DNA from 3 places in the Kitasatospora sp. NBC_00240 genome. Region 3 is predicted to be linked to each of the others. Evidence: riboswitches for the same ligand, from Rfam matches in the RefSeq annotation. Region 3 holds a riboswitch; each other region holds the start of a gene.
The links. A riboswitch is a leader RNA that binds a small molecule or an ion and turns the genes downstream of it on or off. The one in region 3 is predicted to bind thiamine pyrophosphate.
Positions count from the first base shown of each region.

Region 1: another riboswitch for thiamine pyrophosphate. It lies ahead of thiO (glycine oxidase ThiO); the one in region 3 lies ahead of OG689_RS21830 (cytosine permease).
Region 2: another riboswitch for thiamine pyrophosphate. It lies ahead of thiC (phosphomethylpyrimidine synthase ThiC); the one in region 3 lies ahead of OG689_RS21830 (cytosine permease).

Region 1 covers NZ_JAPEMU010000001.1:6,963,876-6,971,047, forward strand. Annotated here, with positions in the region: gene OG689_RS29810 (thiazole synthase) at 1-724, opposite strand, end outside; gene thiS (sulfur carrier protein ThiS) at 817-1,026, opposite strand; gene thiO (glycine oxidase ThiO) at 1,023-2,249, opposite strand; TPP riboswitch at 2,243-2,356, opposite strand; gene OG689_RS29825 (FAD-dependent oxidoreductase) at 2,465-3,667, shown strand; gene OG689_RS29830 (Rv2175c family DNA-binding protein) at 3,758-4,123, shown strand; gene thiE (thiamine phosphate synthase) at 4,123-4,788, shown strand; gene OG689_RS29840 (polyprenyl synthetase family protein) at 4,858-5,964, opposite strand; gene metF (methylenetetrahydrofolate reductase [NAD(P)H]) at 6,126-7,040, shown strand; gene OG689_RS29850 (hypothetical protein) at 7,147-7,172, shown strand, end outside.
Region 2 covers NZ_JAPEMU010000001.1:4,867,829-4,875,000, forward strand. Annotated here, with positions in the region: gene OG689_RS20625 (hypothetical protein) at 1-163, shown strand, start outside; gene OG689_RS20630 (hypothetical protein) at 311-721, opposite strand; gene OG689_RS20635 (LysR family transcriptional regulator) at 950-1,894, opposite strand; gene OG689_RS20640 (VOC family protein) at 2,000-2,395, shown strand; partial or broken gene OG689_RS45050 (Bro-N domain-containing protein) at 2,472-2,708, shown strand; gene thiC (phosphomethylpyrimidine synthase ThiC) at 3,010-4,848, opposite strand; TPP riboswitch at 4,844-4,979, opposite strand; gene OG689_RS20650 (hypothetical protein) at 5,095-5,295, shown strand; gene OG689_RS20655 (flotillin family protein) at 5,439-6,908, shown strand; gene OG689_RS20660 (PKD domain-containing protein) at 7,105-7,172, shown strand, end outside.
Region 3 covers NZ_JAPEMU010000001.1:5,152,616-5,159,787, reverse strand. Annotated here, with positions in the region: gene OG689_RS21850 (HAD family hydrolase) at 1-133, shown strand, start outside; partial or broken gene OG689_RS21845 (ATP-binding protein) at 187-375, opposite strand; tRNA gene OG689_RS21840 (tRNA-Ser) at 534-621, opposite strand; gene OG689_RS21835 (trypsin-like peptidase domain-containing protein) at 709-2,505, opposite strand; TPP riboswitch at 2,712-2,861, shown strand; gene OG689_RS21830 (cytosine permease) at 2,959-4,305, shown strand; gene OG689_RS21825 (glycerophosphodiester phosphodiesterase family protein) at 4,439-5,263, shown strand; gene OG689_RS21820 (ATP-binding protein) at 5,510-6,118, shown strand; gene OG689_RS21815 (DUF5926 family protein) at 6,231-7,172, shown strand, end outside.

The sequences.
Region 1 (7,172 bases), 1.8 Mb from region 3:
GGTGGTCGAGGTCGGCCCGGCCGGCCATCGCCGAGGAGGCCTCGGCGTGGAAGCGGCGCGGGATGCGCCCGGCCCGGTGGGCGAGCCGGCCGGCCTCGGCGGCGTGCCGCATCGCCTCGGCCATCAGGACCGGGTCCTGGGCACGGGTGACGGCGGAGGCCAGCATCACGGCGGCGCAGCCGAGCTCCATCGCCAGGGCCACGTCGGAGGCGGTGCCGGCGCCGGCGTCCAGGATCACCGGCACCGTGGCGCTCTCCACGATCAGCTGGAAGTTGTGCGGGTTGCGGATGCCGAGGCCGGAGCCGATCGGCGAGCCCAGCGGCATGATCGCCGCGCAGCCGACGTCCTCCAGCTTGCGGGCCAGCACCGGGTCGTCGTTGGTGTACGGCAGCACGGTGAAGCCGTCGTCGACCAGGGTCTCGGCGGCGTCCAGCAGTTCGATCGGGTCGGGCAGCAGGGTCCGCTCGTCCGCGATGACCTCCAGCTTGACCCAGTCGGTGCCGAGCGCCTCACGGGCCAGCCGGGCCGTCAGCACCGCTTCGCCGGCGGTGAAGCAGCCCGCCGTGTTGGGCAGCACCCGGATGCCGTTGCGGGTCAGCACGTCCAGTACCGAACCCTGGGTGGAGGTGCTCACCCGGCGCATCGCGACCGTGGTCAGCTCGGTGCCGGAGACCCGGAGCGCCTGCTCCAGGACGTCCAGGCTCGGCGCCCCGCCGGTGCCCATGATCAGGCGGGAGCCGAAGGTGGTCCCGGCGATCGTCAGGAGGTCCTTGTCGTCGGCGGTCGCGGTCGTGGTCGCGGTGTCGGCCACGGCGCTCAGCCTCCCTGCACGGCGGTGAGGATCTCGATCCGGTCGCCCGCGGCGAGGCCGGTCCCGGCCCAGGCACCGCGCGGCACCACGGTCTCGTTGACCGCCGCGGCGACCCCGGACGGCGCGGCGCTCACGCCGGCCACCACCTCGGCGAGCGTGCTCCGGGCGGGCACCTGCCGGGGCTCGCCGTTGACGGAGAGTGAGATATCGGTCATGCCAGTGCCTTTGCGGGAGTGGAGAGGTCGGACGGGGCCGTGCCGGAGGGGACGGCCCCGGCGGCGGAGGGGCCGGCGGCGAACCGGCCGGGGGAGAACGGCGCCGCCAACTCGGGCGTCACGCCGGTGGCCAGGTACTCGGCGAGCAGGTCGCCGGTCACCGGGGTGAGCAGCACGCCGTTGCGGTAGTGGCCGGTCGCCGCGACCAGGCCGGGCAACGCGGTCGGGCCGAGCAGCGGGGCGTTGTCGGGGGAGCCGGGGCGCAGCCCGGCGGAGGTCTCGACCAGCGGCAGCTCGGTGATCCCGGGGACCAGGTCGTGGGCGTCGCGGAGCAGCTCGTACACCCCGCCGGCGGTGACGGTGGTGTCGTAGCCCTGCTCCTCGCTGGTCGCGCCGATCACCAGCTCGCCGTCCTCGCGCGGCACCAGGTACAGGTGCTGCCCGCGCACCACCGCGCGGACGTTGCGGGACAGGAACGGCCGGTACGCCTCGGGCACCCGCAGCCGCAGGATCTGGCCCTTGACCGGGCGGACGGCCGGCAGCACCCCCTCGGGCAGGCCGGGCAGCAGGTGGCTGCGCGGCCCGGCCGCCAGCACCACCTGGCCGGCGCCCAGCAGCCCGCCGGTGCTCAGCCGGGCCCCGGTCGCGCGGCCGCCGGTGACCAGCAGCTCGGCGACCTCGGCGCGGTGCAGCAGCACCCCGGCGCGCTCGCAGGCGGCCACCAGCGCGGCGGCCAGCCGGCGGCCGTCCACCTGGTGGTCGTCGGTGACGTGCAGCCCGCCGCGGACGCCCGGGGCCAGCATCGGTTCGAGCTTGCGGCACTCGCGTCCGGTGAGCCAGGCCGAGTCCAGGCCCAGGCGCCCGTGGAAGGCGTGCAGCTCGCGCAGTTCCTCGCGGTCGTCGGAGTCCAGCGCGACGGCGAGGGTGCCGCAGGCGCGGTAGCCGGTCGAAAGGCCGGAGGCCTCCTCCAGCTCGGTAGCGAAGGCCGGGTACCGCTCGTTGGAGGCCATCCCGAGCTTCAGCAGCGGCTCCTCGCCGTACTGCAGCTCGGTGACCGGGGCCAGCATCCCGGCCGCGACCTGGGCGGCCCCGCCGCCGGGCGCCGGGTCGACCACGACCACGCCGAGGCCGCGCTGCCGGGCCCGCCAGGCCACCGCGAGGCCGATGATCCCGCCGCCGACGACGAGGACGTCCGTCGTCGCGCCGCTCGTGAAGCGTGTCAAAGTCCCTGCTCTCCCTTCGCCGGAATGACCCGGATCAGGTTCGGACGGTCGCAGGCCGTGCCAGCCCGCCTCTCAGCCCGGTGCGCCGGGCCCCCGTGGTACGGACCGCCCGGCACCTGGGGCGCCGTCCGGTCGAGGTGCACCCACCATAACTCCGGGTGCCGTCCGGGCCGAAGGCGCGTACAAGGGGCGGACGGCGCCGATAGGGTGGCGCCGTGGGAGAGCGGCGGAACACGGACCAGGTGGTCGTTGTCGGGGCGGGGCTGGCCGGGGCCCAGTGCGTGCGCGCGCTGCGCGGGGGCGGCCGGCAGGGTCGGATCGTCCTGCTCGGGGACGAACCGCACGCCCCCTACGACCGGCCCCCGCTCTCCAAGGACGTGCTGCTCGGCAAGGCCGACGCCACCACCCTGGACATCGACTACGACGGCCTCGGCGTCGACCTCGTCACCGGCCGCCGGGCCACCGGGCTGGAGCCCGGGGTGCTGCACACCGACGCCGGCGAGCTGCCGTACGGGAGCCTGGTGATCGCCACCGGCGCCGCACCCGTCGCGCTGCCCGGCGCGGACCGCGCCCACCTGCTGCGGACCGTCGACGACGCCCTCGCGCTGCGCGCGCTGCTGCGGCCGGGAGCGCGGATCGTACTGGTCGGGGCCGGCTGGATCGGGGCCGAGACCGCCGGTGTCGCCCGCGCGCTGGGCTGCGAGGTCACCGTGGTGGAGGCCGGTCCGGCACCGGTGCCCGGCGCGCTGCCCCCGGCGGTCGGCGGCGCGATGACCGCCTGGTACCGGGCGGCCGGCGTCGACCTGCGCTGCGGCGCCAGGGTGGCCTCGGTCGGCCCGCACGAGGTGCTGCTCGCCGACGGCACCCGGCTGGCCGCCGACGAGGTGGTGGTCGGCGTCGGGGTGCGCCCGGCGACCGGCTGGCTGGCCGGCTCCGGGGTCGAGCTGGACGCGGCCGGCGCCGTCCTGGTGGACGAGCGGCTGCGCACCTCGCTGCCCGGGGTCCTCGCGGCCGGCGACTGCGTCTCCTACCCCTCGACCCGCTGGGGCGGCCGGCTGTCCGTCCAGCACTGGGACCACGCGCTGCAGTCCGGGGCGGCGGCAGCGGCCTCGCTGCTCGGCCTGGACACCCCGTACGACCCGGTGCCGTACTTCTGGTCCGAGCAGTTCGGGCGGATGGTGCAGTACGCGGGCCGGCACGGCGACGGCGACGAGGTGCTGTGGCGGGGGGCGCCCGGCGACCCGTCCTGGACGGTGCTCTGGACGCGCGGCGGGCAGCTGCGCGCCCTGCTGACCGTCGACCGCCCGCGCGACCTCGCCCAGGGGCGCCGGCTGCTGGAGCGCGGCGCCGTCCTCGACCCGGTGCCGGCCGCCGACCCGGCCGTGCAGCTGAAGGCCGCCCTCGCCGGACAGCCGTAGCCGCGACGGACCGGTCACGTTCGGACACCGGAGCGGCCGCCGGGGGCGCGGTTGGTGCGCGGCGCCCCGGCGAGGTGGCAGTCTGGTGACGTGAGCGAGATCGAAGCGAAGATTGAAGACCTTGTCCCCGAGTGGATGTACCTGCCCGACATCTCCGAGCAGTGGGGTGTCCGCGTCACCGAGGTGCGCGACCTGGTCAAGAGCGGCGGCCTGATCGCCGTCCGCCGCGGCCCGAACAAGTCGCTGCAGGTGCCGGCCGCCTTCATCGACGGCCCCGGACTGGTCAAGCACCTGTCCGGCACGCTGACCGTGCTCCGCGACTGCGGGTACAACGACGCGGAGATCCTGGAGTGGCTCTTCACCGAGGACCCGTCGCTGCCGGGCAGCCCGATCCAGGCCCTGCAGGAGAACCGCGGCACCGAGGTGAAGCGCCGCGCCCAGGCGATGCTGATCTGATGGCGGCGGACCTGACGGCGGGCGGCCGGCTGCGCGCGCAGCTGGCCGACGCGCGGCTCTACCTGTGCACCGACGCCCGCCGCGAGCAGGGCGACCTGGAGCAGTTCCTGGACGCCGCGCTCGGCGGCGGCGTCGACATCGTCCAACTCCGCGACAAGGGCCTGGAGGCCAAGCAGGAGCTGGAGTACCTGGAGGTCTTCGCCGACGCCTGCCGGCGGCACGGCAAGCTGCTCTCGGTGAACGACCGGGCCGACGTCGCGCACGCGGCCGGCCCGGACGTGCTGCACCTCGGCCAGGACGACCTGCCGGTGCGGGCCGCCCGCGCGATCCTCGGCGAGGACGTGCTCATCGGCCGCTCCTGCCACGCGGAGGCCGAGGTCGACGCCGCCGTCGCCGAGCCGGGCGTGGACTACTTCTGCACCGGCCCGGTCTGGCCCACGCCGACCAAGCCCGGCTGGCACGCGCCGGGCCTCGGCCTGGTCTCCTACGCGGCGAAGCAGGTGACGGACCGCCCCTGGTTCGCCATCGGGGGCATCGACCTGGGCAACCTGGACGAGGTGCTGGCCGCCGGCGCCCGCCGGGTCGTGGTGGTCCGCGCGATCACCGCCGCCGACGACCCGGCCGCCGCGGCGGCCGAGCTGGCCCACCGGGTGCGCGCGGTCTGAGACCGCCGTCCCGGGCCGCAGGGGTGTCCCTCGCGGCCCGGGACGACCGGCCGGCCCCCGGCCCGCCGCTCAGTAGCGGCGGACGGTCGCCGCCTCGGCCAGCGACAGCAGGACCTCCCGGGCCCGCGGGTCCACCAGCGGGGCCGCCTCCAGCGCCGCCAGCGACTGCCGCATCAGCTCCTCGATCCGGCTCTCCACCCGCTCGGGCGCACCGCTGCGCGCCACCAGGTCCCGCAGCACGACGACCTCCTCGGGCGCCAGGTCCGGCGCGCCGAGCCGCTCGTCCAGGTGCCGGGCGTCGGCGGCCGGCAGTGCGCGCATGGCGTGCGCGACCAGCAGGGTGCGCTTGCCCTCCCGCAGGTCGTCGCCGGCCGGCTTGCCGGTGACCGCGGGGTCGCCGAAGACCCCCAGCAGGTCGTCCCGCAGCTGGAAGGCCTCGCCCAGCGGCAGGCCGAAGGACGAGTACGCCGCGACCAGCTCCGGGGAGGCCCCGGCGAGCAGCGCCCCCACCTGCAGCGGCCGCTCGATGGTGTATTTCGCCGACTTGTAGTGCAGGACGGTCTGCGCCCGCTCCAGCGCCCCCTCGTCGGTGGAGTCGCCGGCGACCGGCTCCAGCACGTCGAGGTACTGGCCGACCATCACCTCGGTCCGCATCAGGTCGAAGGCCGGCTTGGCCCGCAGCACCGCCTCGGCCGGCAGCCCCGAGCGCAGGAACAGCTCGTCGCACCAGATCAGCAGCAGGTCGCCGAGCAGCACGGCGGCGGAGGCCCCGAACTGCTCGCGGTCGCCGCGCCAGCCGCTGGCCCGGTGCAGGGCCTCGAAGCGGCGGTGCACGGAGGGCACCCCGCGCCGGGTGTCGCTGCGGTCCATCAGGTCGTCGTGCACCAGCGCGCTCGCCTGCAGCAGCTCCAGGGCGGCCGCCGCGTGCTCGATGCCCGGGTCGGCGGCGCTGCCGCCGGCGCCGCGCCAGCCCCAGTAGCAGAAGGCCGGGCGCAGCCGCTTGCCGCCGTCCAGCAGGAAGTCCCGCAGGGCGTCGGCGGCGGGCCCGAGCTGCGGAGAGATCTTGCCGAGCAGGACCGCCTGGCCGTCCATGAATTCGCCGAGGGCGGCGTTGACGCGCATCCGCACGGCCTCCACGTCGATCGGGTTGGCCGGCCGGCTGCTGGACGAGGTCACGATGAGGCTCCGGGAGTCGCTGGGGGTACCGGTCAGCCTAACCGGGCGGTCGCGGGCGGGCGTACGAGCACCCGGACGGCCCTGTCGCGGGTGACCGAAAGGTGTCTCACTCGGTGGACGTCAGTTGTCCCGCCTCTCCGGGCGGCGGCTAACCTGCCAGCATGGCACTCGGCATCGCTTCCACCAGAACCGACCGCGCACTGACCGTTCGCGAACTGCTGGCGGCGGGCAAGCGGTCCTACTCCTTCGAATTCATGCCGCCGCGCTCGGAGGCCGCCGAGAAGCGGCTCTGGGACGCGATCCGGCGGGTCGAGGCCCTCGACCCGAACTTCGTCTGCATGACGTACGGCGCGGGCGGCTCCTCGCGCGGGCGGACCGTGAACCTGGTCGGCCGGATCGCCACCGAGACCACGCTGACCCCGGTGGCCCACCTGACCGCGGTCGACCACTCGATCGCCGAGCTGCGCAACATCATCGGCCAGTACGCGGACCAGGGCGTGCGCAACGTCCTCGCGGTGCGCGGCGACCCGCCCGGCGACCCGATGGGCGAGTGGGTGCGCCACCCCGAGGGGGTCAGCTACGCGGCCGAGCTGGTCGAGCTGATCAAGGGCATCGGGGACTTCTGCGTGGGCGTCGCCGCCTTCCCGCAGATGCACCCGCGCTCGGCGAACTGGGACGACGACATCCGCCACTTCGTCGCCAAGTGCCGGGCCGGCGCGGACTACGCGATCACCCAGATGTTCTTCGAGGTCGACGACTACCTGCGGCTGCGCGACCGGGTCGCGGCGGCCGGCTGCGAGGTGCCGATCATCCCGGAGATCATGCCGGTCACCAACATCAAGCAGCTGGAGCGGTTCCCGCAGCTCAGCGGCTCGGACTTCCCGGCCGACCTGGTCAGCCGCTTCCGCGCCGTCGAGGACGACCCGCAGGCCGTCCGGGCGGTCGGCATCGACCACGCCACCGCGATGTCCGAGCGGCTGCTCGCCGAGGGCGCCCCCGGCCTGCACTTCATCACCCTCAACCACTCCACCTCCACGCTGGAGATCTACCAGAACCTCGGCCTGCACCAGCACTGATCCGGGGCCCGCGCCGCGACGCACGATGTGGGTCGCGGCGCGATGACCCGGTACAGTCTCGGCACACGCGCGGGGCGCGCGGCACGCGACTGGAGGTAGCGGGCGGATGGGCATCGGGTACCTGCTGCTGTA
Region 2 (7,172 bases), 280 kb from region 3:
CTTCAGCAGTCCCGGCTACAGCGGTGCGAGTTTCAGCAGCCCCGGCTTCTCCAGCCCCGGGGTCGAGGGCGTCACCGACCCCGAGGGCCGCACGCCGCGCACGGCCGAGTTCAGCAGCCCGGGCTACAGCCCGCCCGCCTTCACCAGCCCCGACGACGTCTGACTCCCCCGGAAGGACGGACCGGGCCCGCCCCGGAGGCGGCGCGGCGGACACGCCGAACGCCGTCCCGGTGGCGGACGGGCCCTGTGGGACGGCGTTCGACCGTCACTGGTCCGACGTGCCCGGAGCAGCTGCCCCGGGCCGGCCGGTTCAGCCTGCCTGGTTCGCCTGGCCCGGCTGCTGCACGGGCGCCGGCTGAGCGGGCGCGGCCGGCTGGAAGGGCTGGGCGGGCGCGTCCGCCGGGTAGGCCTGGGCCGGCTGGAAGACCTGCGGCGCGGGCGCGTTGCCGCGGGTGGCCAGCGAACGGACGAAGTTGAAGATCAGCACGCCGGGCAGGATGAACGCCTTGAAGAACAGCAGGTACTCGCCGCCCTCGAAGATGAATCCGAGGTAGATGCCGTAACCGAGGAAGCCGACACCGGCGACCGCGTTGAAAATACGCCAGCCGATGCTGAGGGCACCGAAATTGACGGCACCGATGGCAACCATCGCGACACCGCTGATGCACAGCAGCACGACGTACCAGGAGAAGAGGGGCTCGGCGCTGAAGTCGAGATTCAAGAGAAATCCTGTGGGTATATCGGACAAGCGATCGACGGGGACGACGGCGTACGCTACTGGACCGCGACGGTCCGCGTATACTCCGATATTTTTCCGTGACTTTCCGCGTCAGCAGATGTCCTGACAAATCGTTTCGAAGTCAGCGCCGCGGTGGCCGATCGCCCCCGCCGCCGCCCCCACCGGGCAGGCCCGCCTCACCTCGCGTCGGTCGGCGCCCCCACCGCAGGATCAGCTCCGGGCTGTCGCCCCCGGGCCCGCCGGCCCGCCCGCGGCGTCCGCCGCCGCCCGGACGAACTCGCGTACCCGCGCGGTGGTGTTGCCCTCCAGCCAGACCGGACCGCGCTCGATCGGCGGGGCGTCCCGGATCGGCACGTAGGCGACGTCAGGACGCGGGTAGTACTGCCGGGAGTGGGCGCCGACCGGCAGGACGCCCCTGCCCATGGCGACCAGGGTGAGCATCTCGGAGAAGGTCCCGCCGGCCGGGCCGGCCGGCACCGGGCGGCCGGCCGGCGTACGGTCCGGCGTACGGTCCCGCTTGAAGGCGGCGGAGGTCACCGCCGGGTACTGGATCACCGGGTGCTCCGCCAGCACCTCGACGGACACCGACTCCTCGCCGGCCAGCGGGTGCCCGGCGGACACCGCCAGCACCCTTGGCTCCGTCAGCAGCACCGGCCCGCAGGCCATCCCGTCGAACGGGTAGGAGGCGATCAGTACGTCGACCGAGCCGTCCAGCAGGCTTGCCCGGGAGTTGGACAACTGCACCTCCCGCACGTCCACCCGGCACTCGGGGTGACGCTCGGTGAACAGCGCGACCGCCTTGAGCAGCACCGGCGCCGTCCACTCGCCGAGGAAGGCCACCCGCAGCTCGCCCGTGACGCCCCGGGCCGCGTCGGCGGCCCGCCGCAGGGCCTGCTCCATGCCGGCCACCAGGGGGGCCAGGTCGTCCGCCAGCTGCCGGCCGACCGCGCTCAGCCGGACGCTGCGGCTGGTGCGCTCGAACAGGGTGCCGCCGATCCGGCGCTCCAGCTTCCCGATCACCTGGCTGACCCGGCCGGTGGTGATCCCCAGCCGCTCGGCGGTCCGGCCGAAGTGCAGCTCCTCGGCCAGCGTCAGGAAGATCCGGGTCTCCAGCCGCTCCCACATGTCGTACCCCCGTCGTTTAATCCTGCTCAACGATCGTATTCCGATCGTGCCTTGATGCCGGATTCCCACCGGCGAATCATGGAAGACAGCAGGCCGGACACCCTCTCCGCCGCAACCCACCACCCGGGAGCACCGATGCCGAACCTTCGCGTGAAGGCCTTCGACCACCTCGTCCTCAACGTCCAGGACGTCGAGCGGGCGCTGGACTTCTACCTCGGCCCGCTCGGCCTGGAGCCGGTCCGGGTCGACGAGTGGCGCGCCGGCAAGGCGCCGTTCCCCTCGGTCCGGATCACCCCGGAGACCATCATCGACCTGGTGGACGGCGCCCGGGGCGAGTCCAACGTCGACCACATCTGCCTCACCGTGGAGCCCCTGGACTGGCAGGAGGTCATCGACTCGGGCACCTTCACCGTCCTGGAAGGGCCGGTCGGCCGCTACGGCGCCCGCGGCAGCGCCACCTCGGTCTACGTCCAGGACCCGGACGGCAACACCGTCGAGCTCCGCTGGTACCCGCAGGACGCCGGCGCCTGAACCCCGGCCGCCGCCGACACCCCGGGCGCCCGGCCGCGGTCCGAACGAGTCGAGGCGCCAGGGCCACGAGGTCCGTGTGGTCACCATCGACGGGGAGCCCTGGTGGGTGGCCGCGGATGTCGCCTCGGTGCTCCGGATCGCGCGCGTGCATGACGCCGTGCGAGGGCTCGACGACGACGCAAAGGGTGCGGGTACTATCCGCACCCCTGGCGGTGACCAGCAGCTTTCCATCGTCAGCGAGTCCGGCCTCTACTCACTGATCCTTCGTTCCAGGAAGCCCGACGCCAAGAGGTTCCGCCGCTGGGTGACCCACGAGGTGCTTCCCGCGATCAGGAGGACCGGCCGCTACCAGGCCGAGGAGGACCCGGCCTCGGAACTCCCGTCCGAGACCGCCGTGATCTTCAGGTCGGTCGCGCGAGCGGGCCTGGAGGCCCTCCTCGCCCTGGCCCGGACCGATCCCCGCGACGCCGCCGCCATCATCGCCGAGGCACTGTCCCGGGCGAGCCCCGAGAGCGCGGGGCACCGGAAACAGCGCTGCTCCGGGAGCCCCCTCCTGCCCCCGGAACAGCGCTGCTCCACGCCTCGTCACGCACCCGACGGGGCGCGACGGACCGTCAGTCCGCCAACGGCAGGTACACCCGGTTGCCCTTGGCGGCGAACTCGGCCGACATCGCGGCCATGCCGGCCGCCGCCTCCGGGTCGAACTCCGTCGCCACCGCCGTCGATCCGTCTCCGTGCTCGTCGCGGATCTTCTGGGAGATCTTCATCGAACAGAACTTCGGGCCGCACATCGAGCAGAAGTGCGCCGTCTTGGCGGGCTCCGCCGGCAGCGTCTCGTCGTGGAAGGCCCGGGCCGTCTCCGGGTCGAGGGCCAGGTTGAACTGGTCCTCCCAGCGGAACTCGAACCGGGCGTCCGAGAGCGCGTCGTCCCAGTCGCTGGCGCCGGGGTGGCCCTTGGCCAGGTCGGCGGCGTGCGCGGCGATCTTGTAGGTGATGACGCCGGTCTTCACGTCGTCCCGGTTGGGCAGGCCCAGGTGCTCCTTGGGCGTGACGTAGCAGAGCATCGCCGTGCCCCACCAGGCGATCATCGCCGCGCCGATGCCCGAGGTGATGTGGTCGTAGCCGGGGGCGACGTCGGTGGTGAGCGGGCCGAGGGTGTAGAACGGCGCCTCGTCGCAGATCTCCTTCTGGAGATCCATGTTCTCCTTGATCTTGTTCATCGCGACGTGGCCGGGGCCCTCGATCATCACCTGGACGTCCCGGTCCCGGGCGATCCGGCCGAGCTCGCCGAGGGTCTGCAGTTCGGCGAACTGCGCCTGGTCGTTGGCGTCCGCGGTGGAACCGGGGCGCAGGCCGTCACCGAGCGAGAAGGTGACGTCGTAGCTCGCGAGGATGTCGCAGAGCTCCTCGAAGTTGGTGTAGAGGAAGTTCTCCCGGTGGTGGGCCAGGCACCAGGCCGCCATGATCGAGCCGCCGCGCGAGACGATGCCGGTCTTGCGCCGGGCCGTCATCGGCACGTACCGAAGCAGCACGCCGGCGTGCACGGTCATGTAGTCGACGCCCTGCTCGCACTGCTCGATCACGGTGTCGCGGTAGACGTCCCAGCTCAGCTCCTCCGCCTTGCCGTCGACCTTCTCCAGCGCCTGGTACAGCGGCACGGTGCCGATCGGGACGGGCGAGTTGCGCAGGATCCACTCACGGGTGGTGTGGATGTTGCGGCCGGTGGAGAGGTCCATCACGGTGTCGGCGCCCCAGCGGGTCGCCCAGGTCATCTTCTCCACCTCCTCCTCGATCGAGGAGGTGACCGCGGAGTTGCCGATGTTGGCGTTGATCTTCACCAGGAAGTTGGTGCCGATGATCGCCGGCTCGACCTCCGGGTGGTTCACGTTCAGCGGGATCACCGCCCGGCCGCGGGCCACCTCGGAGCGGACGAACTCCGCCTCCAGGCCCTCCCGCAGGGCGATGAACTCCATCTCCGGCGTGACGATCCCGCGCCTCGCGTAGGCGAGCTGGGTGACGGCCGCGCCGTCGCGGCCGCGCAGCGGGCGGCGCGGGCGGCCGGGGAAGACGGCGTCGAGGTTGCGCAGGTCCCCGCCGCGCGGCGAGGTGTGCTTGATCCCGTCGTCCTCCGGGCGGGCCTCGCGGCCGTCGTACTCCTCGACGTCGCCGCGCTGGCGGATCCACGCGTCGCGCAGGGCCGGCAGGCCGCGCCGGACGTCCGGCTCGTACGAGGGGTCGGTGTACGGGCCCGAGGTGTCGTACAGCGGGACGCTCCCGCCGTTGGTGAGGACCACCTCGCGGTACGGAACCCGCAGGTCGGGGCGGGATCCCTCACGGTAGGCCTTGCGCCAGGCGGGGGTCGGGTAGCCGCTGGCCGCGCTGCTGACCGGGCTGCCGGCCGCGCCGCCCGCCGGGCTCTGGGCAGACTTCTCCGGTGTTTCGAACATGGTCATCTGACCTTCTACTCCCTACGCCGGCATTACCCGGTCCAGGTTCCTGCGGTCGACGCAGCGGTTGGTACGCGTGGTGGCGTACCGTTCAGCGCCCTCTCAGCCCGGTGCTCCGAGCTCCCGTGTCTACGGACGGTTTTGTCCGCAACAAGACCTCAACACCGTAGCGGGCACCGCGGGTGGCGGTCCAGAGGGGGTCCAGGAAGCGGCCGCGCGGGCACACTGGGAGCCGACGGAGAGGGGTCCGCGGTGGTCGGCAGCACGGGACGGGTGACGGGGACGGTCGGCGACGGTCTGGTCGGCGAGGTGATGATCCACGTGGTGGCCAGGCAGGGGTCGGAGGCGTTCCTCGCCCATCCGGCGTTCCCCGGGGAGCGGCTGGCGGTCGGCACCCGGGTGGTCGTGGTCGAGTACCAGCCGCCACGGACGGTGTACGTAACACCGGCCTGACCGGCTGATACAGAATCAGGACACCAGCTGCTTCCCAAGTGATCGGAACAGGCGCAGAATCTCCGCTGCCACCGTGTTCCGCGCCATCCTGCACAACAGAGCGCAGCCACGGAACCGGTGTGCCCTGAAGGGGGAATCAGCCGATGCTCATCGGCATCGCAGGGGCGGCCGTCGCCTCGATCATCATCCTGATCGTGCTCTTCAAGCTCATGTGGCGGGTCGCCGAGCCCAACGAGGCACTGATCATCTCCGGGTCCAAGCACCGCGCCGAGGGAGTCGGTGAGGGGCTGGGGTTCCGGGTCGTCACCGGCCGCGGGACGCTCGTCACCCCGGGCGTCCAGGTCGTCCGCAAGCTGTCGCTGGACCTCAACGAGGCCGACCTCGACGTCGAGTGCGTGACCTCGCAGGGGATCCCGGTGCACGTCAAGGGCGTTGTGATCTTCAAGGTGGGCGACGACACGGTGTCGATCGCCAACGCCGCCCGCCGCTTCCTGGACCAGCAGGCGATGATGGGCCACCGCGTCCACAACGTCTTCGCCGGCCATCTGCGCTCCATCGTCGGCGGGCTGACCGTCGAGGACATGATCCGCGACCGCGAGCGGCTCACCGGGGAGACCCGGGCCGCCTCCGGCACGGAGATGGAGAAGCTGGGCCTGATCATCGACTCGCTGCAGATCCAGGAGATCCTGGACCCGACCGGGTACATCCAGAACCTCGCCGCCCCGCACGCCGCCCGGGTCATGCGGGACGCCCGGATCGCCCAGGCCGAGGCGGACCGCCAGGCCACCGAGGCCGAGCAGGAGGCGTTCGCCCGCAAGGCCGAGGCCACCCGCAACAGCGGCATCCAGCAGGCCGGCTACCAGGCCGAGATGGAGACCGCGACGGCCCGCGCCATGCAGGCCGGCCCGCTCGCCCAGGCCGCCTCCCGCCAGGAGGTCGTGGTCCAGGAGACCAAGGTCGCCGAGCTGGAGGCGCACCGCAAGGAGCAGCAGCTGCAGGCGGACGTCCGCAAGCCCGCCGACGCCCGCGCGTACGAGACCCGGACCAAGGCCGACGCCGACCGCGACGCCCGGATCTCGGCCGCCCAGGCCCAGGCCAAGGAGACCGAGCTGAAGGCCGCCGCCGAGGCGAACCGGGTGAAGATCGCGGCCCTCGCCGAGGCCGAGGCCACCAAGGCCAGGGGCCTGGCCTCCGCGGACGCGACCCGGGCCACCGGCCAGGCGGAGGCCGCCGCCGCCGAGGCCAAGGGCCTGGCGGCGGCGGAGGCCGCCCGGGCGCTCGGCCTGGCCGAGGCCGAGGCGATCAAGGCCCGCGCGGCCGCCCTGGCGGAGAACCAGGAGGCCGTGGTCGCCCAGCAACTCGCCGAGAACTGGCCGGAGATCGTCCGGGCCGGGGCCGAGGCGTTCGGCAACGTCGAGCACATGGTGCTGCTCAACGGCGCCGAGGGGATGGGCGAGATGTTCGCCAAGGCGCTGACCATGGGCGGGACGGGCCTCGGCCTGGCCCGCCAGCTGCTGGGGACGATGAACGGGGCCGCCGGCGGCGCCGAGCTCCCCGCGCAGCCGGGCGCGGAGCGCCCCCGCGCGCAGGCGGTCCCGGTCCAGGACGCCTGACCGGGCCGTACCGCGGTGCCCCGGGCCGGGGCACCGCGGTACGGCACCCACCGGGGATACCCCGTGGCACACACGATCTTCACGGCGCTAGTCTGATTTTCACTCAGAACCGCTGGAGCCCGGGGCCCACAGCGGATCCCGCCGGTCAGCCCGTCGCGCGGACGCGCGGGCGGCCGCCTCCAGGGGGAACAGACAGATGCGCATCCGTCATGCCGTCGGCCTCGCCGCCGCCACCGTCTCCGCCGTCCTCGGCCTGCCCGCCAT
Region 3 (7,172 bases):
CGGCATCCGCTCCCTCTGGATCTCCGCCGGCCACCCCTGGACCGCCGACCAGCCCGCCACCCCGGACCACATCGAGCCCGACGTCGCGAGCGCGGCCGAACACCTGCTGAGGCTGGAAGGGGCGGCGGCCTGACGGCTACTCGGGCGCCCGGCGACCGGGCCCCGGGGCAGACAAGACACCCCGGGTCACCCGGAGCGCGGGACCTGCTCCGCGATTCGCGCCTGCTCCGCCCTCACCAGGACGGCGAGGCGTCTCGTCCCGGACACCACCCGGTCGGCGGCCACCTCGAACCACACGACCTTGCCCGCCCCACACGGCTCCCAGCCCCACGCCTGCGCCAGGCCCGCCACCAGGCACAACCCCCGGCCGCCCGTGGTGGTGTCCTGGGCAGCGGACGGATCGGGCGGCCACAGCTGGTCCACGCACGCTGATCCCGACCGGCACACAGGTGGGACACCCCGGGACACATGTGCGAAGGGCGGGTGCCGGCGCGATGCCGACACCCGCCCTGAGCAGGTTGTTCTCCCACCAGCGGAGAGCGTGGGATTCGAACCCACGGTGAGGGGTCACCTCACGACAGTTTTCAAGACTGTTCCCTTAGGCCGCTCGGGCAGCTCTCCAGGCGGAGGTCAGCCTAACGGGTCCGGCGGGGTTCGGTGCACCTGGTTTGCCGGGTGGGTGGGGGTGGCGCCGGGGACCGGCCGGGGTCACTGGTCGCCGGTGCGCTCGCCGAGGGTGACCTTGGTGGTGCCGGTCTTGCCGTCGCGGATGTACTCCACGTCGACCGTCTCGCCGGGCTTGTGCGTCCAGATCTTGCTGACGAGGGCGGGGCCGTTCTCGATCGGGCTGCCGCCGAGCTTGGTGATGACGTCGCCGGGCTTGAGGCCGGCCTTGTCGGCGGCGCCGCCGGGGGTGACGGCGGGGGTGCCCTGGACGGCGTTGGTCTGGATCTGCGCGCCGTCGCCCTTGTAGTCGTCGTTGCGCAGGACGTCGAGCTTGGCGTAGACCGGGCGGCCGGTCTTGATCAGCGTGTCGGCGACCCACTTGGCCTGGTTGATCGGGATGGCGAAGCCGAGGCCGATGCTGCCGGCCCGGCCGCTGCCCGAGGAGTTGGACTGGATGGCCGAGTTGATGCCGATCACGGCACCGCTGCCGTCGAGCAGCGGGCCGCCGGAGTTGCCGGGGTTGATCGAGGCGTCGGTCTGCAGGGCGTTCATGTACGAGGCCTGCGCGCCGGTCTCGTCGCCGGAGGCGACCGGGCGGTCCTTGGCGCTGACGATGCCGGTGGTGACGGTGGACTCCAGACCGTACGGCGCGCCGATGGCGATGGTCGCGTCGCCGACGTTGACCTTGTCGGAGTCGCCCAGCGGAAGGGGGCTGAGCTTGTCCTTCGGCGGGTTGTCCAGCTTGACCACGGCCACGTCGTAGCCCTCGGCACGGCCGAGCACCGAGGCGGTGTAGGAGGAGCCGTCGGCGAACTTGACGGTCAGTTTGCCGCCGTTCGCGGCCGGGGCGACCACGTGGTTGTTGGTGAGGATGTGGCCCTCGGTGTCGAAGACGAAGCCGGTGCCGGTGCCGGACTCGGTGCTGCTCTGCGCCTTGATGGTGACGGTGCTGGGCAGCGCCTTCTGGGCGATGGCCGCGACGGAGCCGGGGGCGGCCTCGTTCTTCTGGGTGTTGCCGGCCGGGACGGTGGTGCTGCGGTGGTCGTTGGCGGAGCTGACCCTGTCGCCGTGGTCGGTGACCGCGACGCCGACGGCGCCGCCGGCCACACCGGCGACCAGGGCGACGGCCGCGATCAGGGCGACCAGGCCGCCACGCTTCTTGCGCGGTCCGCCGGGTGCCGCGCCCGGGTACTGGCCCGGGTAGCCGGGACCGCCGGGCAGGCCGGGCCCGCCGTGGCCGCCGTAGGTGCCACCGGCACCGGCGTCCTGGGAGCCCCAGCCGCCGAGCGGCTGGCCGGAGCCGAACGGGTGGTGGCCGTGCTCGGCCGGGGTGCCGGGCGGCGGGCCGTACGGGTCGGCGGCGGGGCCCTGGCCGGGCGCGGGCGCGGCGGCGTAGGGGCCGGCGGCGACCGGGGCGGTGCCGGCGTACGGGTCGGCCGCGGGGGCGGGGGTGGCGTACGGGTCAGCCGCGGGGGCGGGGGTCGCGTACGGGTTGGTCGGCGGCGGCGCGTCCAGGTAGGACGGGGCGGCGGGCGCGACCGGCGCGGCCGGGGGCAGTACGGGCGGCGGCGCGTCCAGGTAGGACGGGGCCGCGGGGGCAACAGGGGTGGCCGGTGCGGCGGGTGCCACTGGCGCGGCGGGTGCGGCCGGCTCGGGCTCGCTCAGCTTGCCGAAGGCCAGCGTCCGCGGGGAGTCCCCGGCGGGCGGCGTACCGGCACCTGCCGCGGCGGCCGCGGGCTGCTGCGCCGGGCCGTCGGACACCGGACCCACCGCCCCGTGACCGCCGGAGGGCTGCCCCTCCTGCGGTCCGGTGGACCCACTCTCGCGCTCGGTGCTCACTGACGACCTCCATAGCTGACAGGACCAAGATGCATAGTTTTTCGTATGCGGGATTCGATTGCCGTAAGGGGCCCTCTGAAGAACTCATAAGAATCCTTAGCCGGACCGAACACCGGCGGCCGGCCCGGCCCGCGCGTCCCGCGATGCGGACGGCCTGCGGCCCCGGCCTTGGCGTTCCTCCCGGCTCCCGCTAGCCTGTCGCTTCAATCTGAACACGCGGGAGCTTGGACCCCTTCCAGGCTGAGAGTGCGCTGGTCGACCGTACGCCACGGTAGTCGTGGACGGCGGGCGAGGGAGCGCTGACCGCCGGAACCTGTCCGGGTAATGCCGGCGTAGGGAGTATCGGCCATGCCGCCTGCTTCGCCATCCTCTTCTTCGGACGCGTCGGCGTCCACGGAATTCCCCGCTCCTTCGGAAGGCCTTCACAAGGGGGGCCTGCACACGGACGTCGCCGTGCTGGACCGTCCGGAGGCGCACGGGCGCGCCGAGGCGCCGCTCGTTCTCGACACCGAGCCGCCGCGCACGCTGTCCTTCAAGGACCAGTTCGCGCTCTGGCTCAACCTGGGCGTCAGCCTGATCGGCTTCAGCACCGCCGCGACCGTGCTGGGCGCCCCGGGCTCGGAGATGTCCTTCACCGCGGCCGTGGTCGCGATCCTCGCCGGCACCGTGATCGGCACCGCCGCGCTCGGCGTGGCCGCCCTGATCGGGGCGAAGACCGGCGCGCCGGCGATGGCCAACCTGCGCGGGCTGTTCGGTACGAAGCTGAGCTACCTGCCGACGGTGCTGAACATCGCCCAGTGCGTCGGCTGGGGCGTCTTCGAGCTCACCGTGATCGCCCAGGGCGCCCAGACGGTGGCCGGCACCGACGGGTACCGCTGGCTGTTCGTGCTGCTGGCCGGGGCGCTGACCACCGTGCTGACGATCTGGCCGCTGGGCTCGATCGCTGTGCTGCGCAAGTACGTGGCCGCCGCGGTGGCCGTGGCGATGGTGTACTTCACCGTCCAGCTGGGCCGTCAGGGCTTCCCCGACCCGGGGGCGGGCAACTGGCACGGGTTCCTGCACGCGACCGACGCCGTCATCGCGCTGTCGATCTCCTTCGTGCCGCTGGCCGCCGACTACACCCGGCACTCGCGCACCGCCTCGGCCGCCTTCTGGGGCACCTTCTCGGGCTACACCGTGGCCCAGGTCTGGTGCTACGTGCTGGGCCTGATCGCGCTGCTGCAGTCCGGCGGGGACACCGAGAAGATCTTCTCCTCGTTCACCGGGGTCTGGGCCGGCTGGGCCTTCCTGCTGGTGCTGGTGCTGCGCGAGACCGACCAGTCCTTCGCGAACGTGTACTCGACCGCGATGTCGGTCCACAACCTGTTCCCGCGGATCGACCGGCGGCTGCTGACCGGCGGGATCGGCGTGCTGACCACCGTCCTGGCGCTGCAGATCAAGGAATTCACCGCCTCGTACTACAACTTCCTCGGCCTGATCGGCTCGGTCTTCGTGCCGCTGTTCGCGGTGCTGGCGGTGGACTACTTCTTCGGCGCCGGCCGCCGGGGCTGGGATCTCTCCGAGCGGGCTCCCACGCGTTGGCTGATGCTGCTGCCGTGGGCGCTGGGCTTCGCGGTCTACCAGTTCATCGCCCCGACCGCGATCGCCGGCTGGTGGGTGGACCTCTGGACGGGCGCGCAGAGCGCCCTGCACTTCACCCCGCAGGAATGGACCTCGGCCTCGCTGTTCGGGTTCCTGGTGCCCGCGCTGGTCACCCTGGCCCTCACCCCGCTGACCGGGGCCGGGCGGACCGAGGACTGACCCCCTCCGGGCGGGCCGGCCGGGGCCGACCGCCCGAGCCGACCGCCCGGATCGCGCCACCGCGGCGACGGCGGCCCCGCAGGTTGGGGCCGCCGTCGCCGTTCCGTCATCCGGGGCGCCTATCGTTGGCGCTGTGACCAGCGCCGACCTGTCCCCCGCGACCGCCCGCACCGCGCAGCACGTCCAGGTGGTGGCCCACCGTGGCTCCTCCCGGGCGCTGCCCGAGCACACCCTGGCCGCGTACCGGCGGGCTCTCGCGGAGGGCGCCGACGCCTTCGAGTGCGATGTCCGGGTGACTGCGGACGGGCAGCTGGTCTGCGTGCACGACCGCCGGATCCAGCGGACCTCGGACGGCCGCGGGGTGGTCTCCGCGATGACCCTGGCCGAGCTGGAGGCGTACGACTTCGGCTCCTGGAAGGACGGGGCCGGCGCCGCCGACCCGGAGGCCCGGGCCGTGCTGCGACTGGACAGCCTGCTGGAGCTGGTCGCCGACTGCGGCCGCCGGGTCGACCTGGCGATCGAGACCAAGCACCCGGTCCGGTTCCGCGGCCGGGTGGAGGCCGAGCTGCTGAAGGCACTGGCCCGGTACGGGATCTCGGGGCCGGGCGGCAACCCGGAGAGCCGCCCGCAGGCCCGGATCATGAGCTTCTCGGCGCTGGCTCTGGGCCGGGTGCGGCAGGCGGCGCCGGAGTTCTCCCGGGTGTTCCTGTTCGACCGGACGCTGCCGCTGCGACTGCGGCCGGGCGGTTCGCTGCCGGGCGGCGCGACCATCGCGGGGCCCGGGATCGACCTGGTGCGGGCCCGCCCCGAGCTGGTGCCGGCGCTCCGCCGGGCGGGGCACCAGGTGCACGTCTGGACGGTGGACGAGCCGGCCGACGTGGAGCTCTGCCTGGAGCTCGGGGTGTCCGCGATCATCACCAACCGCCCGGCCGAGGTCCTGGCGCAGCTCGGCCGCTGACCGGTCGTCCGGCGAAGGGGCCCCATGGCCCGGCCGGGCCGGTGTCCGGTTTCCGGTGGGTTCCACGGGGCGGAAGACATTCAATGTCCGGAATGTACCGAGGGTGAGCGCGGAATCACCTCGCGCTGCCGGTTTGCCGTTCGTCTTGAAATGTCCGCGCAGGATCGCCCCGCGGCCGTTTCCGACCCATTCCCAAGGGGCATCCATCCCTCGGCATACGCTGAAGGAGGTCCGGGGGTGGCGTTGATGGTGGCACGCGAAGTGCCGACTTCATCGACCATGGCGGTGCCGCACGGCCCGGCCAGCGTCGGGGTCGCGCGGCGTCGGCTGCGTCGGGATCTCGGCGAACGACAAATACCGGACACGGTCGTGGACGACGCGGTTCTGATTCTCTCGGAACTGCTCAGCAACGCCTGTCGGTACGCCAGACCGCTCGGCCGGCTGCTCGACCTGGGCCGGGACACCGAGGCCGAACTGGTCGACCAGGTGCTGGTGGCGGTGCCTTCGCGGCAGCCGGCCGGCGGCCAGGTGAACGGGTTCCCGGCCAGCGGCCCGCGGGGTCGTGGCCCGGGCGACGGCGAGAGCGCCGAGGAGCCGGGCGGCGTCCTGGTCCGCTGGGGCCTGCACCCGGACGGGATGCTGACCCTGGAGGTCACCGACGGCGGTGCGCCGACCCGGCCGATCCCGTCCAGTCCTTCGCTGACCTCGCGCGGCGGGCGCGGCCTGAGCATCGTCGGCCAGCTGGCCAGCGACTGGGGCGTACGGGACCTCCCGGACGAGGTGACGGTCTGGGCGGCGCTGCCCGTCCGCGGTCGGCACGCCCGGCGGGGCGGGAGCGACGCGCGAAGCGCGTGAGGAAACCTCAGTAGGCTTCCGGGAGCACGACCGACCGGCCGGCCGGGATGGGTGACGCCATCCCCGGCGGCCGCCGGTCCCAAGAATTCACCGTTCCCGGGAGAGCCGCACCATGGGCAAGAAGGCCGCCAAGAAGGCGCCGCAGCGCAGCCAGTCCGCCACCGCCACGACCTCCGCCACCGGCGGGATCCCCGTGGTCGGAGCCCGGGAGGACTGCCCCTGCGGGTCGGGCCGCCGGTACAAGGCCTGTCACGGCCGGGAGGCGTCGCACGCCGTCCAGGAGCTGGTGCACCGTCCGTTCGAGGGCCTGTCGGGCGAGGCCGACTGGGTCGCGCTGCGCGAGCTGGTGCCGGCCGCCACGGTGCCGCTGACGCTGGCCGCGGGCGTGGTGGACGAGGCGACCGGTGACATCCCGTCGGTGACACTGGCGACCGTGCTGCCGCTGGCCTGGCCGGCCCTGCGCCGCCAGGACGGTTCGATCCTGCTGGGCCTGCAGACCCAGTCCTCCTCCGGCGACCTGAGCCGCGACCTGGCGGACGCCCTGGAGCTGGCGCTGGCCGCCGAGCCCGGCGCCCCGGTGCCCTCCCGCCGGACCGTCCCGGGCGGTCGCCGCCTGCAGGACCTGCTGGACGTGACGGCCCCGTTCACGCCGGCCGTGCACACCGGCTTCGAGTTCTGGCTGGAGGACGCCGAGTCCGCCACCGGCGAGGTCGCCGCCTCGCTGGAGCGGGCCAACGCCTCGGCCATCCCGACCGAGAAGCTGTCGAGCGTGGACTCCGCGTACTGGTGCGGCACCCCGGACAAGAACCACCTGCGCTGGGTGATGACCGTCCCCGAGGAGCAGCTGCTGGACGCGCTGGCCCGGCTGACCGCCGCCGACCGGTCCTCGATCGGCCCGGACACCCGCCTGGTCGGCTCGTTCCGGGCCCACGGGCTGACCGTCCCCGTCTGGGACCTGCCGCTGGCGATGACGGCCGCCGACTGCGAGAAGCCGGCCGCCGAGTTCGCCGAGCGGCTCGCCGCCACGCTCGCCGATCCGACCCCGCTGACGACC